One region of the Phytobacter diazotrophicus genome, then DNA from elsewhere that is predicted to be linked to it. Evidence: predicted binding sites of a transcription regulator. Region 1 holds the regulator's gene; each other region holds the start of a gene.
The links. The regulator LexA, encoded in region 1, represses DNA repair genes until DNA is damaged. The targets are predictions, from matches to a motif close to TNCTGTATGTACATACAGNA.
Positions count from the first base shown of each region.

Region 2: a site for LexA is predicted at 8,039-8,058, ahead of sulA (SOS-induced cell division inhibitor SulA). Genes of this name have one in related genera too.
Region 3: a site for LexA is predicted at 1,423-1,442, ahead of ACS0RQ_RS18205 (DNA translocase FtsK 4TM domain-containing protein). Genes of this name have one in related genera too.

Region 1 is NZ_CM125428.1:5,282,600-5,293,076, forward strand. Features, by position in the region: gene ACS0RQ_RS25555 (helix-turn-helix domain-containing protein) at 1-230, shown strand, start outside; gene ACS0RQ_RS25560 (conjugal transfer protein TraF) at 272-1,588, opposite strand; gene zur (zinc uptake transcriptional repressor Zur) at 1,861-2,376, shown strand; gene ACS0RQ_RS25570 (CsbD family protein) at 2,483-2,692, opposite strand; gene ACS0RQ_RS25575 (hypothetical protein) at 2,790-2,978, shown strand; gene lexA (transcriptional repressor LexA) at 2,953-3,567, opposite strand; gene ACS0RQ_RS25585 (diacylglycerol kinase) at 3,676-4,044, opposite strand; gene plsB (glycerol-3-phosphate 1-O-acyltransferase PlsB) at 4,175-6,595, shown strand; gene ubiA (4-hydroxybenzoate octaprenyltransferase) at 6,713-7,582, opposite strand; gene ubiC (chorismate lyase) at 7,594-8,091, opposite strand; gene tnpA (IS200/IS605 family transposase) at 8,322-8,780, opposite strand; gene malM (maltose operon protein MalM) at 8,982-9,947, opposite strand; gene ACS0RQ_RS25615 (maltoporin) at 10,056-10,477, opposite strand, start outside.
Region 2 is NZ_CM125428.1:3,606,516-3,616,992, forward strand. Features, by position in the region: gene rlmI (23S rRNA (cytosine(1962)-C(5))-methyltransferase RlmI) at 1-241, shown strand, start outside; gene hspQ (heat shock protein HspQ) at 302-619, shown strand; gene ACS0RQ_RS17630 (CoA-binding protein) at 645-1,058, opposite strand; gene csgI (curli synthesis inhibitor) at 1,191-1,874, shown strand; gene mgsA (methylglyoxal synthase) at 1,986-2,444, shown strand; gene helD (DNA helicase IV) at 2,474-4,528, opposite strand; gene ACS0RQ_RS17650 (YccF domain-containing protein) at 4,652-5,098, shown strand; gene yccS (YccS family putative transporter) at 5,115-7,244, shown strand; gene ACS0RQ_RS17660 (TfoX/Sxy family DNA transformation protein) at 7,241-7,861, opposite strand; gene sulA (SOS-induced cell division inhibitor SulA) at 8,080-8,580, shown strand; gene ompA (porin OmpA) at 8,947-9,993, shown strand; gene matP (macrodomain Ter protein MatP) at 10,066-10,477, opposite strand, start outside.
Region 3 is NZ_CM125428.1:3,725,583-3,736,059, forward strand. Features, by position in the region: gene ACS0RQ_RS18205 (DNA translocase FtsK 4TM domain-containing protein) at 1-1,370, opposite strand, end outside; gene lrp (leucine-responsive transcriptional regulator Lrp) at 1,481-1,975, opposite strand; gene trxB (thioredoxin-disulfide reductase) at 2,529-3,494, shown strand; gene cydD (heme ABC transporter permease/ATP-binding protein CydD) at 3,610-5,376, shown strand; gene cydC (heme ABC transporter ATP-binding protein/permease CydC) at 5,377-7,098, shown strand; gene aat (leucyl/phenylalanyl-tRNA--protein transferase) at 7,210-7,911, shown strand; gene infA (translation initiation factor IF-1) at 8,200-8,418, shown strand; gene clpA (ATP-dependent Clp protease ATP-binding subunit ClpA) at 8,588-10,477, opposite strand, start outside.

The DNA.
Region 1 (10,477 bases):
TTGCTACCACCATTGGCAATATCATTAAAAGTCGTCGTCTTACTCAGGTGGAGGCGGCAAAGTTATTGGGGATGACACAGCCCAGGCTATCAAATATGCTGCGCGGCCAATTTCGCGGCATAAGTGAAGTAAAAATGCTTGAATGTCTGACACGCTTAGGGCGCGATGTTCAAATTGTGGTTGGGCGCCCACGCCGTACCCCGGGACGTATGAAGGTGGTTTTTGCCTGAGCACAAAGAAAAACCGGAGGCGCAAGGCCTCCGGTTGTGCATCAGAATGTCATGCTCAACTGCGCACCGGCACCCCAGGTTTTGTTCTCACCCACTAACCCCATTAAATCAACGTGCACGCGGTTAAATGGCGCAAAACCGACACCGCCAGTGAAGACGTTGCTTTCATCGCCTTTGACATCAGCACGATAACCGGCACGAACCGCCAGCCAACTCAGAGGACGAACCTCCGCACCGACGCCAACAAACTGCGAGTTTTTCTCGCTCTTAAAGCCTTTGGTTTCCGTCAGATCACCATCAGCGCTCAGCGTCAGCAGATCGTTATGCCACGCCGCCCCCGCGGTGACCAATGGGCTGATTTGGTAGGTGTCTTTGTAGTTTTTAACCTCACCGGTTCTGCCATTGGTGATAAAAACATCTTTGGTGTCGATGTTACGCGAGACCAGGTTTTGTCCACTCAGACCGACGGTGACGTTATCTGTTAAATCTGCCGCCAGGCCAACATCAATGTTAAAGCCCGTGTCGTCCTTGCGGTACTTACTGTTGTTCCATTGGTTTTTGTCGTAATCATAAATCGACGTGGTGTAGTTATAGATCCATGACTTTTGCAATTTTGGCGTAACGCCTACGGAAAGAGGAACGCCGCCCACGTCAAACTGGTGCGCCATGGCGATACCAAAATCCGTAATGATGGCTGCACGGCCTGATGCCGTGGAGTTAAGATTTTTTGTGATTTCGCCTGAGCCATTAGGTGAGAGTATGGCCCCCAGGGCAACGCCCGTGGCTACCGTATCACTGTTCTGGATATTGCGAAGGTAGGTGATATCGTCCTGATCAATATTCGAATTGACGCGAGCATGCGCGTAACCTTTGGTCACAAAGGCAACAGACAACACATCGTTAGGAATCGTGACGGCGATACCGGCCCCGGCATTCGCACTCGCGGTTTTACCCTCCAGATAATCAAGCGAATCCGCCAGATCTTTTGCCGCTGACTGGAACTGATCAACAGTACTAACGGGGTTAAGCAGCACTTCCCGCAGGGTGAGGTTATTAACTATATCCTTGTAATAATCGATCTTATTACTGATATCATCAATTTCATCACGCAGGTTGTCCTCATCAGTTATCCGCGCACCCACGGTCGGTAAGATGACCGTAACATTGTCTTCCGGTTTTGCTTTTGCCAGCAACGCCGGGTTAATGAATGCACCACTACCGTAACTTGCGGAGGCAACACCTGTTCCCCCCATCGCATCATTACGTGCCTCTGCCCAGGTATTTGCCGCTCCGGCTTGCTTTGCCACGAAAAAGGAGACAGCGATAGCGACCACCGAAAGTTTAAGATTGTTTTTCACAGTATGCGTCTCGTAATCAAATGAGTTTTATGACCCTGTTAGTTGTGACATGGACAGGGAGGCTCTATTGCTGCGAATAACATCCAAAAAATATCCTATTTCTACTGAATGTAATAAAGCGTTACAGAAGATGTTGTTATATGAAGTGACCATCAATATTTATAGAAGACACATGGCGATTGCGAAAGGTGAAGGCGCGGTCGTGATCTCGGCGTTTAGTACAGAACATGGTAAAGTGGGGGCTTATATTGCCATTTCATGAGAGAACGCCTATGGATAAGTCCACTTCGCAAGAGATGCTCGCGCAGGCCGAAAAACTGTGTGTGCAACGCAACGTGCGCCTGACTCCTCAGCGCCTCGAAGTGTTACGCCTGATGAGTCTGCAGCAGGGGGCAATCAGCGCTTATGACCTGCTCGATCTTCTGCGTGAGGCAGAACCGCAAGCCAAACCTCCTACGGTCTATCGCGCGCTGGATTTCCTTTTAGAGCAAGGGTTTGTACATAAAGTAGAGTCCACTAACAGCTACGTACTTTGTCATCTTTTCGATCAGCCGACGCACACGTCCGCGATGTTTATTTGTGACCGTTGCGGTGTGGTAAAAGAGGAGCAAGCGGAGGGCGTGGAAGACATCATGCATGCGCTGGCGGCAAAACGCGGTTTTGCGCTGCGCCATAATGTCATAGAAGCACATGGATTATGTGCTGATTGCGCAGAAGTTGAAGCGTGTCGACACCCCGGCGAGTGTCATCATGACCACACGATTCAGTTGAAAAAAAAATCGCGCTAAGCGCGATTTTTCTCTTTTAAGCAGGTAAGGCAATTAAGGGTGGTACATCCATGTACCGTTCGGGCAGGGTAGCCATTGAGGGTTACACATTGGGGGGATGTGAAGGCTACCAGCGGTAATCGTTCCGCGTTTCCCAATCCACGACTTCTTTTTCTGCCTGATCTTTGGCGTAGCCGTAGCGTTCCTGAATTTTACCGACCAACTGGTCGCGTTTACCTTCAATGATGGTCATATCATCGTCGGTCAATTTACCCCACTGTTCTTTTGCTTTACCTTTGAATTGTTTCCAGTTGCCGCTGACTTCGTCTTTATTCATCGTCGTCTCCTCATCATTGGTCATGAACAGCGTTATTCCTTTCGTTACGCTCTTAATATCCTGAACGTGATAATTATTGTAGTTAAGGATAGCGACCATGATTCTTTATTCGGAATTTTTAACCATCGGAAAGCAAATTACCGGAATAGATATGCGGAGCAAAACCGAGCGAGATCAGCGGGATAAAACAGAGATTAAAGCTTTGTCAGGAAAAGCAAGCAACCGTGACAGCAGGCATGCCGCCACGGCTCAGAAGGCTATTACAGCCATTCACCATTGCGGATAACGCCAACCGCCAGACCTTCAATGGTGAAGTTGTGATCGCGCAGGTCAACGACAATAGGGGAAAACTCACTGTTTTCAGGCAATAGCTGCACGGTATTGCCCTGCTTTTTAAGCCGCTTGACCGTCACTTCATCGTCAATACGCGCTACAACAACCTGCCCGTTGCGAACATCCTGGGTTTTATGCACTGCCAGCAGATCGCCATCCATGATGCCGATATCTTTCATCGACATACCGCTTACGCGCAGCAGAAAATCAGCGTTAGGTTTGAAGAGAGACGGATCGACCTGATAGTGCCCTTCAATGTGCTGTTGCGCCAGCAAAGGTTCGCCAGCAGCGACGCGCCCGATAAGCGGCAGCCCAATATCCTCTTCCTCTTCAAGCAACAGACGAATACCGCGAGACGCACCGGATACAATCTCGATAACACCCTTACGCGCAAGCGCTTTCAAGTGTTCCTCTGCCGCGTTTGGGGAACGGAACCCCAACTGTTGCGCGATCTCCGCACGCGTCGGCGGCATACCTGTCTGGTTGATTCGATCGCGAATAAGATCGAACACCTCTTGCTGCCTGGCCGTTAAAGCTTTCATTCCGCCCCCTGGGTGTATATACAGTTATGCTGTGAGTATATACAGTTAAAGGCGATTTTGAAACCAAAATTAAGCAAAAAACGCGGACTTAACGCATTTCTGGAAGCGCTATCGAAAATAGCCCCACAGCAGAGAAACCCAGGTAAACAGTGCCAGGAGAATGGCCATCAATACCGCAGCAGACCCCATGTCTTTCGCACGCCCCGAGAGTTCATGAAATTCAGACCCAATACGGTCAACCACGGCTTCAATTGCACTATTAAGGATTTCCACAATCATCACCAGTACGACAGAGCCAATCAGCAGGACGCGCGTAATCGCATCTACATCCAGAAAAGCCGCAATGATGATGGCAATAACGACCGCAACACCTTCCTGACGAAAAGCAGCTTCGTTAATCCACGCTGCGCGCACCCCTTTCCATGAATAGCCTGCCGCTTTAATAATGCGGGTAATTCCAGTGGTATTGTTGGCCATCAAAAACAACCTTTTTATGTAATGAACGTCAATGTCTATGTAAGCTTATAGAGGTAGAAAAGAAATTCTGCGGACTTTCTGATATTCTTGCCGCGCAATGGCATTATTAACCAGAGGCTTTACATCGTTTATGTCCGGCTGGCCACGAATTTACTACAAATTACTTAATTTACCATTAAGCGTGCTGGTAAAAAGCAAGTCTATCCCGGCGGAACCCGCCCAGGAATTAGGGCTCGATACGTCGCGCCCTATTATGTACGTTTTGCCTTATAACTCGAAGGCAGATTTGCTGACCTTGCGCGCTCAGTGTCTGGCACACGATTTGCCCGACCCCCTCGAACCGCTTGAAATCGACGGAGCGGAGCTGCCGCGTTATATCTTTATTCACGGCGGACCACGTGTCTTTACCTGGTACACGCCGAAAGAAGAGTCGATCAAGCTGTTCCATGACTATCTCGATCTGCACCGCAGCCATCCCGATTTGGATGTTCAGATGGTGCCTGTGTCGATGATGTTCGGCCGTTCTCCAGGTCGCGAAAAGGGCGAGGTCAACCCGCCGCTGCGTATGCTAAACGGTATTCAGAAATTTTTCGCGATCTCGTGGCTTGGCCGCGACAGCTTTGTGCGTTTCTCCCCGCCGGTTTCGCTGCGCCGTATGGCAACCGAGCACGGCACGGACAAAACCATTGCGCAAAAACTTGCACGCGTCGCGCGTATGCACTTTGCCCGTCAGCGCCTGGCTGCTGTGGGGCCACGCTTACCTGCCCGTCAGGACCTGTTTAATAAGCTGCTCTCCTCCAAAGCCATCGCTCGCGCCGTAGAAGACGAAGCGCGCAGCAAAAAAATCTCCCACGATAAAGCGCAGCAAAATGCAATTGCGCTGATGGAAGAGATTGCGGCGAACTTCTCCTACGAGATGATCCGTCTGTCAGACCGTATCCTCGGCTTTACCTGGAACCGTCTGTATCAGGGCATTAATGTGCATAACGCGGAGCGTGTTCGTCAGCTCGCCCATGATGGCCATGAAATTGTCTATGTGCCCTGCCATCGCAGCCATATGGACTATTTACTGCTCTCCTACGTGCTCTATCACCAGGGGCTGGTACCGCCGCATATTGCAGCCGGGATCAACCTGAACTTCTGGCCGGCGGGCCCCATTTTCCGTCGTCTGGGCGCGTTCTTTATTCGCCGTACCTTTAAGGGTAATAAACTCTATTCGACCGTTTTCCGCGAGTATCTGGGCGAACTGTTTAACCGTGGCTACTCAGTGGAATACTTTGTTGAAGGCGGGCGCTCCCGTACGGGCCGTCTGTTGGATCCGAAGACCGGCACGCTTTCTATGACGATTCAGGCCATGCTGCGTGGAGGTACCCGTCCAATCACGCTGGTGCCAATCTACATTGGTTATGAGCATGTCATGGAGGTGGGGACTTACGCCAAAGAGCTGCGTGGCGCGACGAAAGAGAAAGAAGGTTTTGCCCAGATGATACGCGGTTTGAGCAAGCTGCGTAATCTCGGTCAGGGTTATGTGAACTTCGGCGAGCCTATCCCGCTGATGAACTACCTGAACCACCGGGTGCCGGAGTGGCGCGAGTCTATCGATCCTATCGAAGCGGTGCGTCCTGCCTGGCTGACGCCGACGGTGAACGCTATTGCTGCCGATTTGATGGTGCGCATTAACAATGCCGGTGCGGCAAACGCCATGAACCTCTGCTGTACCGCGCTTCTGGCATCTCGCCAGCGTTCTCTGACCCGTGAACAGCTCACCGAGCAGTTGAATTGCTATCTCAACCTGATGCGCAATGTGCCCTATGCCGCCGACACAACGGTACCCACCGTAAGTGCGGACGCGCTAATTGAGCATGCGTTGCAGATGAACAAGTTCGAAGTAGAGAAAGACACGATCGGTGACATCATCATTCTGCCGCGCGAGCAGGCGGTTCTGATGACATACTACCGCAACAACATTGCGCATATGCTGATGTTGCCCTCTCTGATGGCGGCCATTATTACCCAGCATCGTCATATCTCTCAGGACGAGATGCTGCGCCATGTTGAGTTACTTTACCCGATGCTGAAAGCCGAGCTGTTCTTACGTTGGGAAAAAGAAGAGCTGGCAGGCGTGCTGAAAAACCTTGCTCAGGAATTGCTGCGCCAGGGGCTGATTACCATGAAAGATGACCAGCTTTATATCAACCCGGCCCATTCCCGAACGCTGCAACTGCTGGCGGCGGGTGCGCGCGAAACACTGCAACGCTATGCCATCACCTTCTGGCTGCTGAGCGCCAATCCGGCAATGAACCGCAGTACGCTGGAGAAAGAGAGCCGCACGCTGGCACAGCGTCTGTCTGTTCTGCACGGCATCAATGCGCCGGAATTCTTCGATAAGGCGGTATTCAGTACACTGGTGCTGACGCTGCGTGACGAAGGGTATATCAGCGATACCGGAGATGCCGAGCCTGAGCAGACGCTGGCGGTGTATCAGCTGTTAGCCGAGCTGATTACCTCTGATGTGCGCTTGACGATTGAGAGCGCAACGCAGGCAGAGTGAGTAAAGCAGCCGCATCAGGGAGTAACGTCCCCGATGCGCTTTGCTTATCGGGGCTACGCTGAGCCTGGCGCTTAAGGTAGCCCCGATAAGGCAGCGCCGCATCCGGGAAGAGGTGAGTTACGCCAGATAACTTGCCGCGAGACCGATAAACAGTACCAGCCCCACATAGTTATTATTCATAAACGCCTTAAAACAGGCGTCGCGATCGCGATTCACAATCAGCTTCTGCTGATAAACAAACAGCGCACCCGCAATAATAACCGCCCCGTAGAATTGCCAGCCTAAGCCATTGAGCGCACCGATCGCCACCATCAGCGCCAGCACCGCCACCTGCAATATGCCGATGATTAACTTATCGTGGCGTCCAAAGAGAATAGCGGTCGACTTGATACCGATTTTCAGATCATCGTCGCGATCCACCATGGCGTACTGCGTATCGTAGGCCACCGCCCACAAGATATTGGCAAGAAACATAACCCAGCAACTCAGCGGCACCGACTCACTCACGGCGGCAAACGCCATCGGAATCGACCAGCCAAACGCCGCCCCCAGCACCACCTGCGGCAAATGGGTATAACGCTTCATAAACGGATAAACCCAGGCAAGCAGAAGCGCCGCAACGGAAAGCAGAATGGTCATCATGTTAAGCGTCAACACCAGTGCAAACGCCAGCACCACCAATACCACAAACAGTACGCGCGCTTCGTTTTCCGTGACCGCTCCGCTGGGCAGCGGACGATTGGCCGTACGTTTCACATGCCCGTCAAATTTACGGTCCGCATAGTCATTTACCACACAGCCTGCCGCACGCATCAACCAGACCCCCGCCACAAACACCAGCAGGATCCACAGGGGAGGAACGCCCGGCGTTGCAACCCACAGTGCCCACAGCGTTGGCCAGAGCAGCAGCAACGCACCAATGGGCTTGTCCGTGCGCATGAGTCGATGAAAGGCCAGCAGCTTATTCTGCGAGAGACTCCACTCCATTTTTTTTCCTCTTAGTACAGCGGTGACGCAGGCAAAAACAGTTCAGTCAGCAGGAGAGGTTTCCCCCCCAGGCGCAAGCGGGAGCGTCTTCCCCACAGCGTGTCATAGCGACCAACTTCAATAAAATCTCGTGTCAGCGTAGATGATGTAAAGAGATAACGCCCAAGCGGCGTGGTACCCAGCTTCTGCAGCGCAAGTTCCGGGCCGGTCAGCGTAGACTCCGGCACCACCGTTCGCCCGGCAAGCCAGGGTTCGCCGTCAGCGCACAGCAGGATCTCCCGCAGCCAGTACCGCGTATCGTCTGGCAGCAAATGGCGCTCGCCATCGAGCATATCGGACGTCACAAACCCTTCCTGGATAAGCGTCACAGACACCTGTTTACCCTGTTGCTCAAAACGTTTCGTCATGGAATCTTCCAGCAACAGCCAGTCCAGTTGCTGCGGGTCGAGCGCGGGAAGTGCGTCAAAATAGCGTAGCGCACGCAGTTGCGTAAGCGCGGGGTGTGACATGCCTTACTCTCCAATACATAACGTCACATTATTGTATCGCAGAACAGGCTGCCTCGTGCGGGGAACTTCATTCAGTTTTCATAAGCGCAACAGATATGCAACAGCGTCGTTGCGCCAGAAAAATAAATATCCTCCGGCATAGCCGGAGGTTTTTCAGATGCGCCTGTAAGGCTCTGTTACCAGCCGCGCCCTAACAGGCGCATACGATCTGACATTTGCATCAAACTTCCTTACTTACGGCCCGTAAACGGGCTGCCCGGATAAGGGATCGACAACTGCTCACCCATTTTATCCTCTTCAAGCTGGTGCTTTATGTATTCCTGTATCTTCGCTGTGTTCTTCCCTACCGTATCCACGTAGTATCCCCGACACCAGAACTCCCTGTTCCTGTATTTGAATTTCAGATCTCCAAACTGCTCATAAAGCATCAGACTGCTTTTCCCTTTCAGATATCCCATAAAGCCGGATACGCTCATTTTGGGCGGGATTTCCACAAGCATATGGATATGATCTGCACAGCATTCAGCTTCCAGGATCCGTACGTTTTTCCACTCACACAGCTTTCTTAAAATGCTGCCTATCGCCAGACGTTTCTCTCCGTAGAACGCCTGTCTTCGGTATTTCGGCGCAAAAACTATGTGATATTTACAGTTCCATCGGGTGTGCGCTAAGCTCTTTTCGTCCCCCATCCAACCCCTTTTGATTTCTTGTTGAACTTTTGCAGTTGCCAGACCGCAAGCTGTTTTAACAAATCAAAAGGGGTTTTAATAACTGGCTTAAAGCTGAAAGCTTTCCGGAACCCCCAGCCTAGCTGGGGGTTTTCTATAGACAAAAAGGGTGCGTCAGGCGACGCACCAGTTGTTGCAAACATCAGCATTGCGGGGAGACGGTTACCCCTTGCCTTTTACACTGCTGATAAAGGTTTTCCGGGCGGATGTAGACCCGAGACGCTCAGCTTCATTCAGTAATTTCAGGGCCTTATCGATATCACCTTTTGCGGCGGCCTGTTTAATGGCCTGGTTGAAATAGCTTTCAGTGTCATTCAGCATCGGCTCACTTTTCGCGGCAGGCGCAGGCGCAGAGGTCGGCGCGGCAGCCACCGCAGCAGGTGCGGCCGCCGGTGCACTATAAGCTGTAGCAGGCGCGGCTGTGTTACCCACCGTCACCGGCCCTGGTCCGGATGAACCAAACAACGGGCCAACCAGCACGCTGGAACCGCTGTTGGTTTTCACTTTCAGTTTCACCACGCCCTCAGTAACGTGACGGGCTATCGGATCGGGGATATCCGGTACCGCGTTACCCGTTCCTTTGGCGTAGGATTTGGCCGGGTCCATCAGTTTGGTGGTCTGGCGCAGATCGTTTTCGGTTGTGAAGACCAGCAGATAGATCTTTTGCTGGCCCAGCGCAGGCGTCAGGCGCATCACCCCTTCCAGCCTGTCGGCACTCATCACTCCCGGCTCCTGATAGGTAAAGAAGCTGCTGGGGAAGTACGCGGCAGGTGACATGTTCTGGTCAAGAACCAACACATTGGGCGCAAAAACGCTGGTTTGTTTATTCACTTCACTACTGAGCGTGAGCGTCAGTTCACCGATGTTCGCCGGGACACTGTATGCGGCCACCGGGCCACTGATACCCGCCACATTCAGGCGCTGGCCCGTGGTGGCAAGCTCAGTTGTTTGTGTTTTGCTTTGATCGACAGGCGTCCAGCTCAGTTGCTGGAGTGCGGAGGCCGGAATGGCCGGCGCCGCCGTGGTATTTTGCGGGACGATGTTAACATCGGCGAAGCTAACCCCAGGCGCTGCGGCGAGTAAACCCGCGGTCAGGCACAGGGCGACGAAACTTTTTTTCATTTTCATTGTTATCACCTTCTTTACGAGAGACAACTAACGCCCGGCAATAGCGCACTGTCTCGAAGAATTGAGGGGCTTGCGCCCCTCTTGTTTCGGTACGTCAGGTGGCGAGGATTACCACCAGATTTCCATCTGGGCGCCGAAGCTCCACTCGTCGTTATCACCACGGCTGAAGGTTTTCGCGGAAGTATCGCGATACGCTACGCCAGAGGTGTAACCATTACCGGAATCGCTGTTGGCATAGCCCCATTTCTCATCCCACTTCGCGTAGGTTGCGAAAACACGAATTGCAGGACGAGACCAGATGCTGTCGCCAGCCTGCCACTGCTGGGCCAGGGTGATTTTGTACTGGTTGTTGGTGTCGCTGGTGCGCTGGGATTTGACGTTGTCATAGCCCAGTTCCAGCAGGGTGCTCATGATCGGTGTCCATTTGTACATAGGACGTACGCCCACGGTCCACCACTTGGTACCGTTGTTGTCGTCACGGTTGATGTCCTGGTACATACCGACATACATCAGGTCCCACTTGTCAGCGA
Region 2 (10,477 bases), 1.7 Mb from region 1:
CTATAAGGATATCAACATGCTCGCTATCCAACTGTTGAACCCCGGCGGCGTGTTACTGACTTTCTCCTGCTCTGGCCTGATGACCACAGATTTATTTCAGAAAATCATCGCCGACGCCGCAATAGATGCTGGCCGTGATGTACAATTTATAGAGCAGTTCCGTCAGGCCGCCGATCACCCGGTGATCGCTCCCTACCCGGAAGGACTGTACCTTAAAGGGTTTGCCTGTCGCGTCATGTAACTTGATTTTTGGAGCCTTGCCCGCATATCTGGGTCATGTACAGGTTCCCGGGAGGTGACAATGATTGCCAGCAAATACGGTATTGGTCAGCAGGTTCGCCACTCGCTGCTGGGCTATCTTGGCGTAGTGGTGGATATTGACCCTGAGTATTCACTCGACGAACCGTCAGTCGACGAACTGGCGGTTAACGATGAACTCCGGGCTGCTCCCTGGTACCATGTGGTGATGGAAGATGATGACGGCCAGCCGGTACACACCTATCTGGCCGAAGCACAACTGACCAGTGAGATTCAGCAAGAACATCCTGAACAACCTTCGATGGATGAGCTGGCGCGGACGATCCGCAGGCAACTGCAGGCACCCCGCCTGCGTAACTGACAACACCCCGCAATGCGGGGTGTTTTTATTTTGCGAGTCCTAACCGCGGGATTTCAATAGCCGGACATCTGTCCATCACGACCTTCAATCCCGCCTCACTGGCCAGCACGGCGGCCTGTTCGTTGATTACGCCAAGCTGCATCCATAATGTTTTCGCGCCGATGGCAATAGCTTCCTGGGCAACGCCCCATGCCGCTTCGGAATTACGAAATACGTCAACCATATCCACTTTTTCCGGCACATCAGCCAGCGTGGCATATCCTTGCTGCCCCAGAAGCGTTTCACCGGCAACTTTCGGTGATACCGGAATAACGTGGTAGCCCTGGTCAAGCAAATACTTCATAACCCGGTAACTCGGCCGGTCAGGTTTGTCACTCGCCCCCACCAACGCGATGGTACGTGTCGATTTCAGGATCTCGGCGATATCGGTCTCTTTCATGGTTTCCTCCAGCGGTTTTCCAAAGTGTATGTCAAACATTGCGCTACAACCATGTATCCCATACAGAAGTATGAGTGCGAGAACAGGTTATATGTCTATAAGTTAATAAATAAATTGAAATGTGAATTTGCAATGAGAACAGGGGAGCTTGCAATGAAGTGCGGGTGGACAGTATTCATTATCACGTGTTTGATACCGGTTAATGTACTGGCCACGTCGCTCCGTCTGTCTGGCGATATCGACCTGTTGGTTCTTGATGGCAAAAAGGTGTCCAGCTCACTACTTCGCGGCGCGGAAAGTATAGAACTGGAAAACGGCGTTCATCAGGTGGTTTTCCGGGTTGAAAAAAATATGGAGCCAGGCAATCACGAATCCCGGCTATTTATTTCCGTACCGCTGATTGCCACCTTCGATACGCAGCGCATCAGCCAGGTCAATTTCAACCTTCCCCCTATCGACACGCAAAAGGCAGCCGAGGCGTTTAACGCCACGCCTCATCTGGCTTTACTGGATGGCAACGCCACACCAATTCCGGTAAAACTCGATATCCTTGAGATCAGTGCAAACGGGAAAATCATTGATTATGAACGTGAGACAGAGCATTACAACAAAGCGGGGAAATATGCTTCGCTGCCTAAATTTGCGACGATGATGGCCGATGACAGCACCTTACTCTCTGGCGTTTCAGAACTGGATACCCCACAGACACAATCGCAAACCCTCACAGAACAGCGCCTTAAGTTCTGGTACCAACAGGCTGACCCGCAAACCCGTGACCGTTTTATGCAATGGATTAAGCAACAACCCCCGTCATGATCCGCGCCAGTTAACATTACGCGCATTTGCGCATAATTTTTTACGCCATTCTCTTGCAGCATCAGGCGCTTCCAGTAATCTGTAGCGAAAATACTTTGACGGAATCGGATTATGGAACTCACAACACGCTCCTTACCCGTGCGTAAGCACATCGCACTGGTTGCGCATGACCATTGCAAGCAGATGCTGATGACATGGGTTGAACGCCATCAGCCCAAACTGGCTAATCACGTTCTCTATGCCACCGGGACTACCGGGAACCTGATTCAGCGGGCTACCGGTCTTGAAGTGAATGCCATGCTGAGCGGTCCGATGGGGGGTGACCAGCAGGTTGGGGCGCTCATTTCGGAAGGCAAAATTGATGTGCTGATTTTCTTCTGGGATCCGCTGAACGCAGTGCCGCACGACCCGGATGTTAAGGCGTTGCTGCGTCTGGCGACCGTGTGGAATATTCCGGTCGCCACCAACCTTTCCACCGCTGATTTCATCATCCAGTCTCCCGGTTTCGCAGAAAGTGTCGAAATCCTGATCCCCGATTACCAGCGCTATCTCGCTGAACGTCTGAAATAGTCTTTGCGGGCGGCTGATGCCGCCTGCTCTCAGGGTTTTCTCGCCACCGGCACATTAAGCTGCCTGAGCGCCTCAACGAATCGCGACGGATTGTCTTTATCAAACAGCAGCCAGACGCGTTTACGTGCTCGAGTGATGGCGACATACAACAAGCGTCGCTCTTCGGCATCAGGAAAATCTTCCGGTACCGGTAACAGCGCCTCCTCCATAATGGACTCACGGGCGGGAGCCGGGAAACCGTCCTGCCCTTCGTGTAACCCCAGCACAATGACATACTCAGCCTGCTGGCCTTTACTGGCATGAATGGTCATAAAATCGAGCTGCAGTTTTGGCCAGCGCGTGGCGGCTTTCTCAAGGCTGGCGGGCTTACCATGGTGATAACGCGCCAGCACCAGAATACGATCCTCCTGGGTGGCGTAGCCGCTGAGCTTATCGAGAAGCGCATCCAGTTGGTCCGCCGCCAATAATGTCACCGCGTTTTTATCCCCGGCGCTCAGGCTGTTAAGAGGTTTATTGAGCTGGTGCGGATTCTGCTGGATAAATCCATTGGCGACTTCACCAATGCGTGTGTTGAAACGATAGGTTGTATCCAGCGCGCACAGATCGCCTTCGCCAAAAGAGTCATGAAACGCCGTGGTCAGCGAGAGTTGCGCGCCGCTGAAACGGTAAATGGCCTGCCAGTCATCACCCACCGCAAACAAAGTGGTTTGTGAATTCTGCCGCCGCAATGCAGCCAGCAGCGCGGCACGTTGCGGCGAGATGTCCTGAAACTCATCCACCAGGATATGCTTCCAGGGGCTGACAAAACGTCCTTTATCCAGCACGTTAATCGCCTGATGAATCAATCCGGAAAAATCGACGGCGTTTTCCGCTTTTAGCGCGGTTTTCCAGGCTTTCAGCAGGGGTGCCATCAGTTTGACCCGCTTGCTGAACAGCGTGCGTACCTCTTCCGGCGCCGCATCAATCATTTCAGTCTGACTGCCACCATGCATGCGCATCAGGCTGACCCAGCGATCCAATCGGGGCCCCATCCGACGCCGCAGTTTCTCATCGTCCCAGAAGTTGCCTTCCGGAACCTGCCACTGCAGCTCCTCTTCCAGCCACTGTCGCCAGCCTTTGGCCTGCGCCTTTTTCTCTGCGCACTGAGCTTGCCAGGCTTTAAGCAATAGCGTTTGTCGGGCGCTGGTATCGCTCTCAAGTTTGCTAATCTCCGGCGCTTTTTTTCCACCCTGCTGGATGATGTATAACGCCAGCGCATGAAACGTACGTGCAGTGATGTCATCCGTATGCAACCGCTCACGAATGCGCTCATCCATCTCTTGCGCGGCTTTTCGACCAAAGGCCAACAGCAGGATCTGATCCGCTGATGCTTCGCCACGCAGCAGCAGCCAGCCTGCGCGAGCCACCAACACCGAAGTTTTTCCACTGCCTGCCCCGGCGAGCACCAGCAGCGCGTTTTCACCATTGACCACCGCCCTTGCCTGCGCCGGGTTAAGCGGAGAACTTTCGATATTTTTAAAAAATGCCGAGTACTGGACCAGCATTTTGTCGGTCCAGTCCTGATTATGTTTCGCGCGTCCAGCCTCTGTATCTTTTAACCAGGCCTGGCATTGCCGCCACAGCTCCCGGCAGTTAGCAAAAGATTCAAGGCGGCTGGTGGGGACAGGCAACGCATCGAACGCCTTGTGAAGCTGTTGCTGAACACCTTTAAGCTGCGCGCGAGTGAGCCATTTTTCCTGATCCATACGTCCGGAAATGTCCGCGAGTTGTTCGGAGAGCACCCCCGCTGCCACTTCGCTCATCTCGGTGCTCCACGCCACCCAGCGTTCATTCAGATGCTGATAAAAGCGCTGTGTTTCATTCCATTCAGTCCCGTGCAAACGAACGACTTTATTATCTGCCAGAACAAATTCCAGCTCGCCCCATACCAGGCCACGTTTGCACTCGATTGCCAGCAGCTGATTAAAGGGAATAAGGTATTCATGTCGATCACCTGAAACCTTCACGCCCGCATTGAGGATGACTACTCGATCATATGGATGCTGCGCCAGCCGCTTTCCCAACGAAGTCGCTTTTAGTTCCATCACACATCCTTTTTCAGCTTATGACTGTGATTGCCAGTTTAACCGCCAGAGAATACGTGCTCCAGCCCAAAAAATCGTTACAATTGTCAGGTCAATTCCCTGACAGAATAGCATTGAGGTAATATGCGTACCGTTCTGAATATATTGAACTTTGTCCTTGGCGGTTTTGCCACCACACTCGGCTGGCTATTAACAACGATTTTGAGTGTTGCATTGGTTATTACCCTGCCGCTTACGCGCTCCTGTTGGGAAATCACTAAATTGTCGCTGATCCCCTGGGGCAACGAAGCTGTGCATGTCGATGAGCTGAACCCTGGCAGTAAAAATACCCTCATGAATGCTGGCGGGACCGTGCTCAACATTCTCTGGTTCGTGCTGTTTGGCTGGTGGCTCTGCGTGATGCACATCATGGCCGGTATTGCCCAGTGCATGACCATCATCGGCATCCCGGTCGGTATCGCCAATTTTAAAATTGCGGCAATCGCCTTATGGCCGGTTGGCCGTCGTGTTGTGTCGGTTGAAGTGGCCCGTGCCGCGCGCGAAGCCAATGCTCGCCGTCGTTTCCCGTAAACGAGTCACGAATACTATGCTAAGCCCCCTCCTTCGCCGGTACACCTGGAATAGTGCCTGGCTTTACAACATCCGTATCTTTCTTGCGCTAAGCGGAACGGCGGCATTGCCGTGGCTGCTTGGCGACGCGAAACTAACGATCCCTTTAACACTGGGCGTTGTTGCCGCGGCGCTGGCGGATCTCGATGATCGCCTGACCGGCCGTCTACGTAATTTAATCATTACCCTGATTTCTTTTTTTATCGCCTCGGCGTCGGTCGAGCTTCTGTTTCCCTGGCCCTGGTTATTTGCCATTGGGCTTATCACGTCGACCATTGGGTTTATTTTGTTGGGAGGACTGGGGCAAAGCTACGCCACCATTGCGTTCGGCGCATTGCTTATCGCCATCTACACCATGCTTGGCACCACGTTATATACCGCATGGTATCAGCAGCCACTTTTACTGCTCGCAGGCGCCATCTGGTTTAACGTGCTGACGCTGGTCGGGCATCTCGTTTTCCCCATCCGTCCGCTGCAGGATAATCTGGCGCGCTGCTACGAGCAGTTATCCCATTATCTGGAGCTCAAAGCGCGACTGTTCGATCCGGATATTGAGGAGGAAAGCCAGGCCCCGCTTTATGAGCTGGCGCTGGCCAACGGGCAGTTGGTGTCAACACTAAACCAGACCAAGGCGTCATTATTGACCCGCCTGCGGGGCGATCGCGGACAGCGAGGAACGCGGCGTACGCTGCACTACTATTTTGCCGCACAGGATATTCATGAACGTGCCAGCTCTTCGCATATACAGTACCAGACACTGCGGGAACATTTTCGCTACAGCGATGTGATGTTCCGTTTTCAGCGGTTGATTACTCTGCAATCCCAGGCCTGCTCCAGGCTCGCTAACGCCATCCTGCTTCGCACACCTTACCAGCATGATCACCGCTTCGAACGCGCATTTATACATCTTGATGCCGCGCTAGATCGCATTCGAGCCAGCGGTACAACGTCGTCTGATCAACTGAAAGCGTTGGGTTTCTTACTCGACAATCTCCGCGCCATCGACGCACAGCTAGCGAGTATTGAGTCCGGACAACCGCAAACTGCGCAGAAAAACGAAACGGAAAACTTACTGGCAGATGACAGCCTGCATGGATTGAGCGATATCTGGCTGCGTTTACGCAACAACCTTACACCGGAATCGGCACTGTTTCGCCATGCCGTGCGGATGTCTGTTGTGCTGTGTGCGGGCTACGCCATCATCCAAATTACCGGTCTGCACCACGGATACTGGATTCTGCTCACCAGCCTGTTTGTCTGCCAGCCTAACTACAACGCCACGCGCCACCGTCTCACGCTGCGTATCGTCGGAACTATTGCAGGCATCGCCCTCGGCCTCCCGGTCCTTTATTTTGTTCCCTCCCTGGAGGGGCAACTGATACTGATTGTTGTTACCGGTGTGCTTTTTTTCGCCTTTCGTCTTGTACAATACGCACAGGCCACCATGTTCATCACCTTACTGGTGCTGCTTTGCTTTAATTTGCTCGGCGAAGGTTTTGAAGTCGCCATGCCGCGAGTTATTGACACAATCATCGGATGCGCCATCGCCTGGGCTGCGGTAAGTTTTATCTGGCCAGACTGGCGTTTTCGCAATTTGGCACGCGTGACCGAGCAGGCATTTAATGCCAACTGCCGTTATCTGGACGCAATTCTCGAACAATATCATCAGGGGCGTGATAACCGTCTGGCCTACCGTATTGCCCGCAGAAACGCCTATAACAGAGATGCCGAACTGGCGTCGGTGGTCTCGAATATGGCATCGGAACCCGGTGCGACACCTGAACTGCGTGAAGTGGCATTTCGATTACTTTGCCTGAATCATACCTGTACCAGCTATATCTCTGCTCTTGGCGCGCATCGCGAACAGCTTACTCATCCGGCCATCCTTCGCTTATTGGATGATGCAGTCTGCTATGTTGATGACGCCCTTCATCACCAGCCTGCTGATGAAGAGCGCGTACAGTTAACACTGGCAGATTTATCACGACGAATTAAGCATCTTGAGCCGCGACCTGACAGCAAAGAACCCCTTGTATTGCAACAAATAGGGCTGCTTATCGCCCTTTTGCCAGAGATGTGCCGTTTACAGCGGCAGATCATGACTTAGTGATCCTGGTTTTTTTTCTGACCCACCTCGTGGTACCAGTCAATTAGCTCCTGGCGTCTCAACGCCGGGAGCGCAGCTTCATGCAGCCCAATGATCGCACCTTCCAGACCCAGCAGTACCTTGATGCCCATGTGTTTGTTCAATGCCTTCAAACGCAACCAACACGCTTTTGCGCCCAGATGCCGCAGCATGCGTTCGTCTGGTATCCCCGCATCAAAAAGCATCATCTCAAGTTGAAAGCTTATGTTTGGAAGGTCCTTAAGGCGATGTGGCGTATCTCGCGCCGCTTTTTCCTCCCGAGCCGCCGCGAGCGATTGCGATGAAAGCCGCAACAATGTTGGTAAGTCACGCCAGAGATGCTCATCAACAAAGTAGTAGTTAAGTGAAACAGCGCGGCCACGCTTCTGGATTGTCAGAAGAGGTGAACGTCGTATTACCCGATATTGCGCACTCTCCTCACAGGCACGCAGGTATAACTCTCCCTCTGAAATCATCGCAAACACGGTGTTGTCTATCGATAAGCTGTAGCCACCAAAATGCGCGCGAAAGCGAATTTTCCCCAAAGGTGCGAGGTATTCCCGGGACTGATAGATCCTTTGATAGGATATGTTTTTCATGATTATTCCCTTGTAAATCATGGAGTAAAAACATTAATTCTGTTAACCGATCCGCTACTGAGGAACATAGGCAAGTGCGCGCAACTCAGCAAGAAAATTTTGCGTCTTCATCGCAATACAAGACAAAATTGCGAGATGCTTTCAGAAAATGAGGTTGATCTTTGAACGCCCAGGGGTTACTGTATGTTTATACAGTAACTAACAGGGCTGGGTTGATCATGTACCATTCATTAAGCCGTGCAAATCGTTCAACACAATTTCTTTCCGCACACAACGCGGAGGCCATTGAGGCTTCTACGGGTCTGATCAGTGAGGTTGTTTATCGCGAAGATCAGCCCGGAATGACACAATTGCTGCTGTTGCCGTTATTACAGCAACTGGGTCAACAATCGCGCTGGCAGCTCTGGTTAACGCCGCAACAAAAATTAAGCCGTGAATGGGTATTGTCGGCAGGCCTGCCGCTGACTAAAGTTATGCAGATCAGTCAGCTCTCCCCCTGCCTTACGCTGGAATCGATGATTCGTGCGTTACGTACCGGCAACTATAGCGTTGTGATTGGCTGGCATGCCGAAGAATTGACCGAAGAAGAACACCAGCGTCTGGCGATTGCAGCCGAAGAAGGGAACGCTATAGGCTTCGTTATGCGTCCAGTACAATGTAATCCTCTCGCTGCGAGACAGCATTCCGGGATAAAAATTCACTCAAATTTGTATCATTGAGTAAAATTAGGATAAATCCTGGCATTATTTTTCTGTCTGACAAGGTTTGTCGTGTAATCAGTAAAATACGCCGCCAACGCCCGGTTCAGGCGACTTACAAGGCAACTGAACTGGCGAATAGTTCCGCAAAAGTGTTAAATATTGTGTATACAAAGCCTTTTTTTTCATATGCCTGACGGACTTCACACTTGTAAGTTTTCAACTACGTTGTAGACTTTACATCGCCAGGGGTGCTCGGCATAAGCCAAAGATATCGTGAAGATATCTCTATAGGGACTGATGAGCAACGCCCCCGGTGAAGGATTTAACCGTGACTTCTCATCGAGATTTTCATGGCGATTTTTGGATGATAACGAGGCGCAAAAAATGAAAAAGACAGCTATCGCGATTGCAGTGGCACTGGCTGGTTTCGCTACCGTAGCGCAGGCCGCTCCGAAAGATAATACCTGGTATGCAGGTGGCAAACTGGGCTGGTCTCAGTTCCACGACACCGGCTTCATTCCGAACGACGGCCCGACCCATTCAAGCCAGCTTGGTGCAGGTGCGTTCGGTGGCTATCAGGTTAACCCGTACGTTGGTTTTGAGATGGGTTACGACTGGTTAGGTCGTATGCCATACAAAGGCGACAACGTAAACGGTGCGTTCAAAGCTCAAGGCGTACAGCTGACCGCTAAACTGGGTTACCCGATCACTGACGATCTGGATATCTACACCCGTCTGGGCGGCATGGTATGGCGTGCAGATTCTAAAGCCAACATCAACAACTTCAAAGACCACGACACCGGTGTTTCCCCGGTATTCGCTGGCGGTGTTGAGTGGGCAGTTACCCGTGATATCGCTACCCGTCTGGAATACCAGTGGGTTAACAACATCGGTGATGCAAACACCGTTGGTACCCGTCCGGACAACGGCATGCTGAGCGTAGGTGTTTCCTACCGTTTCGGCCAGCAGGAAGAAGCAGCGCCAGTAGTAGCGCCAGCTCCGGCTCCGGCTCCGGAAGTACAGACCAAACACTTCACTCTGAAGTCTGACGTCCTGTTCAACTTCAACAAAGCGACTCTGAAACCGGAAGGTCAGCAGGCACTGGATCAGCTGTATGGTCAGCTGAGCAACTTGGATCCGAAAGACGGTTCCGTCGTGGTTCTGGGCTTCACCGACCGTATCGGTTCTGACGCTTACAACCAGGGTCTGTCTGAGAAACGTGCTCAGTCCGTTGTTGATTACCTGGTTTCTAAAGGTATCCCGGCGAACAAAATCTCTGCACGTGGCATGGGCAAATCCCAGCCGGTTACTGGCAGCACCTGTGACAACGTGAAAGCGCGCCCTGCGCTGATCGATTGCCTGGCGCCGGACCGTCGTGTAGAAATCGAAGTTCGTGGCAGCAAAGACGTTGTAACTCAGCCTCAGGCTTAAGTTCACGTGCTGTAAAAAAACCCCGCGATGCGGGGTTTTTTATTGCCTGAACAAAACCAATTGTACAAAAAATCACTCTTTGCCTAATAGCGCCTGCAAATCCTGTTTAAGTGACGACATGGTGGTGGCGTATTTTTCTTTATGCTCGGCATCCTCAATTAACTGCACAATGGTCTCCGAAAGGGTTTTGCCCCGACGCTGTGCCAGAGCGGCCAGACGTTGCCAGACAACAAATTCAAGGTCGATTGATTTCTTGCGCGTATGCTGATGCTCGGCATTAAAATGGCGTTTACGCCGTGCCCGAATAGTCTGTTTCATGCGGTTCATGAGAGACGGATTAATATGCTGCTCAATCCAGGCATTCACCTGCACGGGTTCATTTTCGAGGGTTAGCAATAAATCGACGGCGTCTTTGGCCGCGCTGGCTTCGATATATCTTGTAATAAGCTCACCTTCCCGGTGCTTTTTTACCAGGTACTTCCAT
Region 3 (10,477 bases), 1.6 Mb from region 1:
TGTACCGGCTCCGGGATGGGCTGATACCAGGCGGCGAGCTGTTCACGCTCACGTGCTCGCTGGGCTTCAACCTCTTCAAAATAGTAAAGTGGCGGGCGCGTCTGCTTCACCTCTTCTACCGCTTCCGGCTCAATCTCTGGCGCTGGCGCGGGCTCTTCGTATTGAGGCTCTTGCCACGCCTGATATGCTTGCGGCTGTGGTGCGACTGGCGGCGCTTCCGGCTGCCACTCATTATTCTGTGCAGGCGCGGCGTAATGCGAAAGCGGAACCTGCTCGGGCTCTGGCTCATATTGCGCCGCATAGTCGCCAGAAACTGGCTGCCACGGCGGCGTTTCCACCGGAGGCTGGACCACCGGGCTGGCTGGCGCAGCATACGCCTGTGCCGCTGTCATGGCTGCAGCGGCGGCTGAAACAGGTTCGGTTGCGCGTTGCCCGCTTAACAGCGGATCGTAAGCGTCGATATCCGGCTGTGTGGCTCTATGACCAGAAAACAGGACATCATCAGCATCTGCTGCGACACCGCGGGCACTGTAGGCGATCTCCTCTTCATCATCATCCATCCGTTTTCCGGAGAACAATGCTGCGTCGGTTTTACGGCCAAGAGGATTGGCGAATTTCTCCGCGACGCGTTTACGGCGCGCCAGTGCTCCACGCAGAATACGGGCACGACGCGATTCGCGCGGGGCTGCGGGCTCGTCGTCGTACTCCTCTTCTTCCTCGTATTCCTCTTCATCAACCCAGGTATCGTCACGGCGCGTGCGATTACTGGCGAAGGTGAGAATACCGAGGATAATGCCACCGAGTTTTTCAGCAATGGTCACCCAGGACCAGCCAGTAAACAGCGTGAGCCCGGCTGCCCATACACACAATAAGGCGATGGTGCCCCCGCTACTATGCAGCAGCGGTTGCAACGTTGTGCTCAGCAAACTACCGATGACGCCGCCAGAGGCGAAATACCAGATATCGTCAGCGTTGATAGCCGCCAGACCGCAAGAGGTCAGGATCAGCGCCAGCGCACCAATAAGACGTAATGAAACGGCGAAATAATCGATAAAGTCTTCATTGGCACGATGTCGATAAGCAAACCAGCAACCACCGATGATAATCACCGGCAGGGTGTAAGCCATTACACCGAAAATGAAGAATAATGTATCCGCAAGCCACGCTCCCGGCGCGCCACCCAGATTATGTATGGGTTCATGCCACGCGGTTTGCGACCAACTGGGATCGGAAGGATTAAAACTAATGAGGGCCGCCATTAACCAGACGGCAAACAGAGAAACAAGGATCAGCAACGCCTCAAGGAGTCGACGCCCGCTGCTTAGCTTGGTTAGTGTGACTTCTTTGTCTTCTGTGTATTCCTGGCTCAAGTAAGGCTCTCCAGCTAAAACGGACAACAGCGCCGGGTCACCCCGGCACTGTTGCTGTATGGATTAACAGGAGTGTAATCAAAAAAAGCTGATTTTGCACCTGTTCCGTATTAGCGCGTCTTGATAACCAGACGGTTGCTCTGTTTGACTTCTTCCATCACCACATAAGTACGGGTGTCATTCACGCCCGGCAGTCGCAGCAGGGTTTCCCCTAGCAGTTTGCGATAAGCAGACATATCCGGCACACGTGTTTTCAACAGGTAGTCGAAATCACCGGACACCAAATGACACTCTTGAATTTCTTCAAGTTTTTGTACTGCGGCGTTAAATTGCTCAAACACATCCGGGGCGCCACGATTCAGAGTAATCTCAACAAATACCAGAAGTGATGCATCCAGATAATGCGGGTTCAGCAGCGCTGTATAGCCCTGAATGAAGCCCTGTCTTTCCAGCCTGCGCACGCGCTCAAGGCACGGCGTAGGAGAAAGTCCCACTCGTTTAGAAAGCTCGACGTTGGAAATACGCCCATCTTTTTGCAATTCGTTCAGAATATTACGATCAATGCGGTCGAGATCTTTGCCAGGGCGCTTCTTGCTATCTACCATTATTATTGTCTCTCTGTATTCCTTCCCTACTCCTGTCTTGACCCTGTGCACTTCACTGTTCAGGGTCTTTGCCCGTCGCTTTACGTGCGGGTTAATAACGATAACGCCGCATGTAATCCCAGGGTCTGCATTAAGAAGTCCGTTGCCATACGGCAGCTATCGACATCACGAATGGCGTCTGTCCACGCCATGCGTAGATTTCGCTAGCCCGGTAAAAATGGTATTTACATGCATGAATTTGCATCACGCGCGAAACACTGCTTTTTTTCTTCCTTTGATGTTTTCGCAAATGCGCAGGGGATTGTCAAAGCAAAACATCTTTTTTTAGTACAACATGCCAGATATTCATCATCACCCTTAGGCAATACTCATTTAATCACCTTATAACGGCCCGTTTTTCAGTAGAAATAGTTATATTTAGGATCTCACTCAGCGTTAAATGATTAGTGCCATCTATTACACATATCGTTAACAAAACCGCTGTGCCCTTTTTTTACGCCTGCAAATTCCCTACAATCCAGCCCAATGTCTGCCAAACAATAATGAGGATCTCATGGGTACGGCCAAACACAGTAAGCTGCTTATCCTTGGTTCAGGGCCTGCGGGATACACCGCTGCAGTCTATGCTGCACGTGCAAACCTGGAACCGGTGTTAATTACCGGTATGGAGAAAGGCGGTCAGCTCACCACGACCACTGAGGTGGAAAACTGGCCAGGCGACCCGCACGATCTGACCGGGCCGCTCCTGATGGAGCGCATGCATGAGCATGCCGCAAAATTTGATACCGAAATTTTGTTCGATCATATCAATAAGGTTGATCTGCAAAACCGTCCGTTCCGTCTTATCGGTGATAGCGGCGAATATACCTGTGATGCGTTGATTATCGCCACCGGCGCCTCCGCGCGTTATTTGGGTCTGCCATCTGAGGAAGCATTTAAAGGCCGCGGTGTTTCTGCCTGCGCCACCTGCGATGGTTTCTTCTATCGCAATCAGAAAGTCGCGGTCATCGGTGGGGGTAATACTGCCGTTGAAGAAGCGCTGTACCTGGCAAACATCGCCTCTGAGGTACACCTGATTCACCGTCGTGATTCTTTCCGCGCGGAGAAAATCCTGATTAAACGTCTGATGGATAAAGTGGCCAGTGGCAATATCGTGCTGCACACCAACCGCACCCTGGAAGAGGTGACGGGCGATCAGATGGGCGTTAGCGGTCTGCGCATTCGCGATACCGAAAATGCGGATAATATTGAATCACTGGATGTCGCCGGCCTGTTTGTCGCTATTGGACACAGCCCGAACACCGCCATTTTTGATGGTCAACTTGAACTGGAAAATGGCTACATCAAAGTACAGTCAGGTATTCATGGCAATGCCACCCAGACCAGTATTCCAGGCGTTTTCGCTGCGGGTGATGTGATGGATCATATCTATCGTCAGGCGATCACCTCGGCCGGTACCGGCTGTATGGCGGCACTGGATGCAGAACGTTATCTTGATGGGTTAGCACAAAGTAAATAAACGTTACAACTCAGTAACAAAGGTAAATAAGGCGACTATAAGTCGCCTTTATTTTTGCGCCGATGTAACATTGCGAAGCTCAAAAATTCCGATAACTTCACCTGCAAAGCGCGCAATGAATAAAACCCGTCAACAAGAGTTAACCCGCTGGTTAAAACAGCAAAGTGTCATTTCTCGTCGCTGGCTTATGATGTCTCGCCTGCTGGGCGTGGTGAGTGGCGTTCTTATCGTTGCTCAGGCCTGGATACTCGCCAAAATCCTGAATCATATGATTATGGAAAATATCCCGCGCGAAGCATTGCTGCTGCCTTTTGCCTTGTTGGTGCTGATTTTTGTTTTGCGCAGTTGGGTCGTCTGGTTGCGTGAGCGCGTCGGTTTTCATGCCGGCGTCCACATCCGTTTCGAAATACGCCGTCAGGTGCTCGACAGGTTACAGCAAGCTGGTCCAGCGTGGATTCAGGGTAAGCCCGCAGGCAGTTGGGCTACGCTTATCCTCGAGCAAATCGACGATATGCATGATTTTTATGCACGTTATCTGCCTCAGATGGCACTGGCAGCCAGTGTACCGTTGCTGATTGTCATTACCCTCTTTCCAATTAACTGGGCCGCAGCCTTGATTCTGCTGGCAACCGCGCCGCTCATTCCGATCTTTATGGCGATGGTGGGGATGGGCGCAGCCGATGCGAACCGACGCAACTTCAAAGCACTGGCGCGCCTGAGCGGCCATTTCCTTGACCGCTTACGCGGCATGGAGACGCTGCGTATCTTCGATCGTGGCGCAGCGGAGACAGAAAATATTCGTCAGGCCTCAGAGGATTTTCGCAGCCGTACGATGGAAGTCCTGCGTATGGCGTTTCTCTCCTCCGGCGTGCTGGAGTTTTTCACCTCGTTGTCCATCGCTCTGGTGGCCGTCTATTTTGGCTTCTCTTACCTGGGCGAACTCAATTTTGGCCATTACGGCACGGGCGTAACGCTGTTTGCCGGTTTCCTGGCCCTGATTCTGGCTCCGGAGTTCTTCCAGCCGCTGCGCGATCTGGGGACGTTCTATCACGCGAAAGCCCAGGCTATTGGTGCCGCCGACAGCCTGAAAACCTTTATGGAAGCGCCACTTGCCCATCCGCAGCGTGGCGATATCACGCTGAAAGCGGATGAGGCGGTGAGCATCACAGCGGAAGATCTGGTTCTCAAATCGCCAGAAGGCAGCGTCCTTGCCGGGCCACTGAACTTTACGCTGCCAGCCGGTCAGCGCGTGGTGCTGGTGGGGAAAAGCGGCTCCGGTAAGAGTTCGCTGATGAATGCCCTTTCCGGGTTCCTGCCGTATGAGGGCTCCCTGCGGATAAATGGCATTGAGTTACGAGACCTGGCCCCGGAGAGCTGGCGTCAGCTTATCAGTTGGGTCGGGCAAAACCCGCAGCTTCCGGCCACCACATTACGGGAAAATATCCTCCTGTCTCGCCCGGATGCCAGCGCCGCTGAATTGCAGTCCGTGCTGGATAAAGCCTGGGTGAGCGAATTTTTACCGCTCTTACCACAAGGGCTGGAAACAGCTTGTGGCGATCAGGGAACGCGTCTTTCCGTAGGCCAGGCTCAGCGCGTTGCGGTTGCCCGCGCCCTGCTTAACCGATGCCAGCTATTGCTGCTCGATGAACCCGCCGCCAGCCTTGACGCGCACAGTGAACAGCGCGTGATGCAAGCGCTTAATGATGCCTCACTGAACCAGACAACGCTGATGGTGACACATCAGTTAGAAGGGCTGGCCGACTGGAGCGCCATATGGGTCATGGATGACGGAAAAATCATCGAACAGGGGGCTTTCGCGGAACTCTCCACAGCGCAGGGAGCCTTTGCCGCGCTCCTCGCCCATCGCCAGGAGGAGATTTAAATGCGCGCACTTCTGCCCTATCTCGCTCTGTATAAACGCCACTTCTGGCTGCTGTTGCTGGGTGTGATCCTCGCGATTGTCACACTACTGGCCAGTATCGGCCTGCTGACATTGTCCGGATGGTTTTTATCGGCATCCGCGGTGGTCGGCGCCGCCGGACTCTACAGCTTTAATTACATGCTCCCGGCTGCAGGGGTTCGCGGTGCCGCGATTACCCGTACCGCCGGGCGCTATTTTGAACGGCTGGTCAGCCACGATGCAACCTTCCGCGTGCTGCAACATCTGCGCGTCACCACATTCAGCAAACTGCTGCCGCTCTCTCCTGCCGGCCTGTCACGTTTTCGCCAGGGAGAGTTACTCAATCGCGTGGTTGCGGATGTCGACACGCTTGACCACTTGTATCTACGCGTGATTTCACCTCTTGTTGGCGCTCTTGTGGTGATTGTTGTGGTCACCGTCGGGCTAAGCGTACTGGATGTTCCACTGGCGCTGATGCTGGGTGGAATTATGCTGGCTACGCTGATTATCCTGCCGCCGCTCTTTTATCGTGCCGGGAAACCCACCGGCGAAAATCTGACGCAGCTTCGCGGACAATACCGTCAGCAGTTAACCACCTGGCTACAGGGCCAGGCGGAACTCACGATTTTCGGCGCCAGCCAGCGCTACCGCGAACAGATGGAAAATACGGAACTAAGCTGGCATGACGCCCAGCGTCGCCAGTCCGATCTGACCGCCGCGTCCCAGGCAGTGATGTTACTGATTGGCGCGATTGCAGTGCTGACTATGCTGTGGTTCGCCGCAGGCGGCGTGGGCGATAACACGCAGCCAGGTGCGCTTATTGCCCTTTTCGTGTTCTGTGCTTTAGCGGCTTTTGAAGCGCTGGCCCCGGTTACCGGTGCATTCCAACACCTTGGACAAGTTATCGCCTCGGCGATACGGATTACGCAAATTACCGACTGTCCGCCGGAAGTGCAGTTCCCGCAAACCTCAGCGATGGCCCCCACTGCGGTCAATGTCAACCTGCAGGACATCTCATTTAGCTATCCTGAGCAACCGCAAAAGGCGCTGGATGGCATTAGCCTGTCTATTGCCGCTGGCGAACATGTTGCTGTGCTGGGGCGTACAGGGTGTGGTAAATCAACGCTGCTACAGCTATTAACACGTGCCTGGGACCCGCAGCACGGAGAAGTATTACTCAACGGAGTGCCACTGACTCAATACGGGGAAACGGCGCTACGTGCGAGTATCAGTATGGTACCGCAACGTGTGCATCTGTTCAGCGCAACGCTGCGCGATAACCTGCTGTTAGCCGCACCGCAGGCAACTGATGAGGCGCTGGCTGATGTACTTACCCGCACGGGTCTTGAGAAATTACTCGATGACAGCGGCCTGAATGCCTGGCTGGGTGAAGGCGGTCGTCAACTGTCCGGCGGTGAGCTTCGCCGTCTGGCTATCGCACGAGCGTTATTGCACGATGCGCCGCTGGTCCTGCTGGATGAGCCGACCGAGGGGCTTGATGCTGCCACGGAGAGCCAAATCCTTGAGTTACTTGAAGAAGTGATGCAGAAAAAAACCGTGCTTATGGTGACACATCGCCTGCGTGGACTGAGTCGCTTTGATCAGATAATTGTGATGGACAACGGACAAATAATTGAGCAAGGTAATCACGCAGCGTTAATGGCAAAACAGGGTCGATACTACCAGTTTAAGCAACGTCTGTAGTCTATGGATGTCGTCATTTTCAGCCGCCCATTAAGGGGTGATTCTAAAGTGCTGTGCCGGATGTGACGATATATATGGGGTATTCCTTGTTGCGTTGTGGAGCGTTGTGTCATGCGCCTGGTCCAGCTGTCTCGTCATACCCTTGCGTTCCCTTCGCCGGAAGCGGCGTTGCGTGAACCAAATGGCTTGTTGGCACTGGGTGGGGATCTTAGCCCTGCCCGTCTCCTGATGGCGTATCAACGCGGTATCTTCCCGTGGTTTTCGCCAGGCGATCCCATTCTCTGGTGGTCGCCAGACCCACGTGCCGTGCTGTGGCCGACAGAGTTTCATGTCAGCCGTAGCATGAAGCGTTTTCACAAATCCTCCCCGTACCGCGTTACGCTCAATCATGCCTTTGGGCGGGTAATCGACGGCTGCACAGAAGATCGTGATGAGGGAACCTGGATTACACCGGATGTGGTGCTGGCATATCACCGACTGCATGAGTTAGGACATGCCCATTCAATTGAAGTCTGGGAGGAGGATGAACTGGTCGGTGGCATGTACGGCGTATCGCAGGGGAGATTGTTTTGCGGCGAGTCGATGTTCAGCCGCCGCGTTAATGCATCCAAAACTGCGTTAATGGTGTTCAGCCATGCCTTCGCTCGCGATGGGGGTCAATTGATTGATTGCCAGGTGCTGAACTCGCATACCGCCTCGCTGGGCGCTGTGGAAATTCCGCGGCGCGAGTACCTTGAATGGCTTAGAGAGCTCCGTTTGCAAAAGCTCCCTTCCCATTTCTGGGTGCCCAGGGAACTGTTTTTACCCGCCTGATGAATGTTTTCGGCACATTTTTTATCAGGGTGTTATAATGGACGCTCAGAGCAGCTTCTGCCTGTTACCCCGCCACCATTCGGGAAAGCTTGTATCAGGGACGTCCTTCATTTCCTTCTTCGTTCCCCTTTACACGTTGCGCATATTGCGTGCCGTGAGTGTGGCGTGAGGGTAATGCGCAAAAGCCGCTTTGCTGCGTTTTATCGCACAAATCTTTACTTAACAGACGAACTTCGGCATTATCTTGCCGGTTCAAAAAAATATGGTAGTGATACCCCCGAGGATTAGATGGCCAAAGAAGACAATATTGAAATGCAGGGCACCGTTCTGGAAACGTTGCCTAATACTATGTTCCGCGTAGAACTGGAAAACGGTCACGTGGTCACTGCGCATATCTCCGGTAAAATGCGTAAAAACTACATCCGCATTCTGACGGGCGACAAAGTGACAGTTGAGCTGACCCCGTACGACCTGAGCAAAGGCCGCATTGTCTTCCGTAGCCGTTAATTATTGAAGCACGCACGTGCAAGAATTTGAGAGCCGGACGCGCAGTCCGGCTTTTTTCGTTTCCGAATACGATGCGCCCCGCTTTTCGGGGATGATGCCAACATCAACACCAGTATGCTACGCATAAAAAACCGGACATCAGTCCGGTTTTTTATTTCAGGCAGGAAGATTAATGTGCGGCTTCCGGTTTGTGCTTTTGTGCACTCTGGAAGTCATATTTCAGCTCATCTTTCTCTTTATCCAGTGTTACCGTTACCTGGCCGCCATCTACCAGCGAACCAAACAGCAATTCGTTGGCGAGCGGTTTTTTCAGGTTGTCCTGGATGACGCGTCCCATTGGACGTGCCCCCATCGCACGGTCATAGCCTTTTTCTGCCAGCCAGTTGCGGGCATCCTGACTGACTTCCAGCGACACGCCTTTCTGATCCAACTGTACCTGGAGCTCGACGATAAATTTGTCGACCACCTGATGGATCACCTCAGTCGACAAGTGATCGAACCAGATGATGTTGTCCAGACGGTTGCGGAACTCCGGCGTAAAGATCTTTTTGATCTCTTCCATCGCATCGGTACTGTTATCCTGGTGGATAAGACCAATCGATTTACGTTCGGTTTCACGCACCCCGGCGTTGGTGGTCATCACCAGCACCACATTGCGGAAGTCCGCTTTGCGCCCGTTGTTATCGGTCAGCGTACCGTTATCCATGACCTGCAACAGCAGGTTAAAGACGTCCGGATGTGCTTTCTCGATTTCATCAAGCAGCAGGACCGCATGAGGATGTTTAATGACCGCGTCAGTCAGTAAGCCGCCCTGATCAAAGCCGACATATCCCGGAGGCGCACCAATTAAACGGCTGACAGTGTGACGCTCCATATATTCGGACATATCAAAACGGAGTAGTTCGATGCCCAGCGCTTTGGAAAGCTGGACCGTCACCTCGGTTTTCCCGACCCCGGTAGGACCGGCAAACAGGAAGGAACCGACCGGCTTATGATCGTGGCCCAGACCCGCACGGCTCATCTTGATGGCTTCGGTTAATGCCTCAATGGCTTTATCCTGCCCAAAGACCAGCATTTTCAGGCGATCGCCGAGATTTTTCAGCGTATCGCGATCGCTTTGCGACACACTCTTCTCAGGAATACGCGCGATGCGGGCCACCACCGATTCGATATCCGCCACATTGATGGTTTTTTTACGCTTGCTGACGGGCATCAGTCGTGCACGCGCGCCTGCTTCGTCAATCACATCAATCGCTTTGTCTGGCAGATGACGATCGTTGATGTATTTCACCGCCAGCTCCACCGCCGCACGTACCGCTTTCGCGGTATAGCGCACATCATGGTGTGCTTCGTATTTCGGTTTCAGGCCATTGATAATCTGCACAGTCTCTTCGACAGAAGGTTCAGTAATATCAATTTTCTGGAAACGACGCGCCAGCGCACGGTCTTTCTCAAAAATGTTGCTGAATTCCTGATAGGTCGTCGACCCCATCACGCGAATCTTACCGCTGGAGAGCAACGGTTTGATCAGGTTAGCGGCATCCACCTGTCCACCCGACGCGGCACCCGCACCGATAATGGTGTGGATTTCGTCGATAAACAGAATGCTGTTGCTGTCCTGCTCAAGCTGTTTCAACAGCGCTTTGAAACGCTTCTCAAAGTCACCGCGGTATTTGGTGCCAGCCAGCAGAGAACCGATATCCAGCGAATAGACGGTGCAATCGGCCATAATTTCAGGCACATCACCCTGCACAATACGCCATGCCAGACCTTCGGCAATTGCCGTCTTACCGACACCGGATTCCCCCACCAACAGCGGGTTATTTTTACGGCGACGGCAGAGAACCTGAACAGTGCGCTCAAGCTCTTTGTCACGCCCAATCAACGGGTCAATACCGCCGACACGAGCAAGCTGATTGAGATTGGTGGTGAAGTTTTCCATACGTTCCTCCCCGCCTGCTTGCTCTTCATTATTCGCCTGACTGCTTGAATCAGAAGAGGATTGTCCCGGCTCGTCTTTACGTGTGCCGTGAGAGATGAAGTTAACCACGTCAAGGCG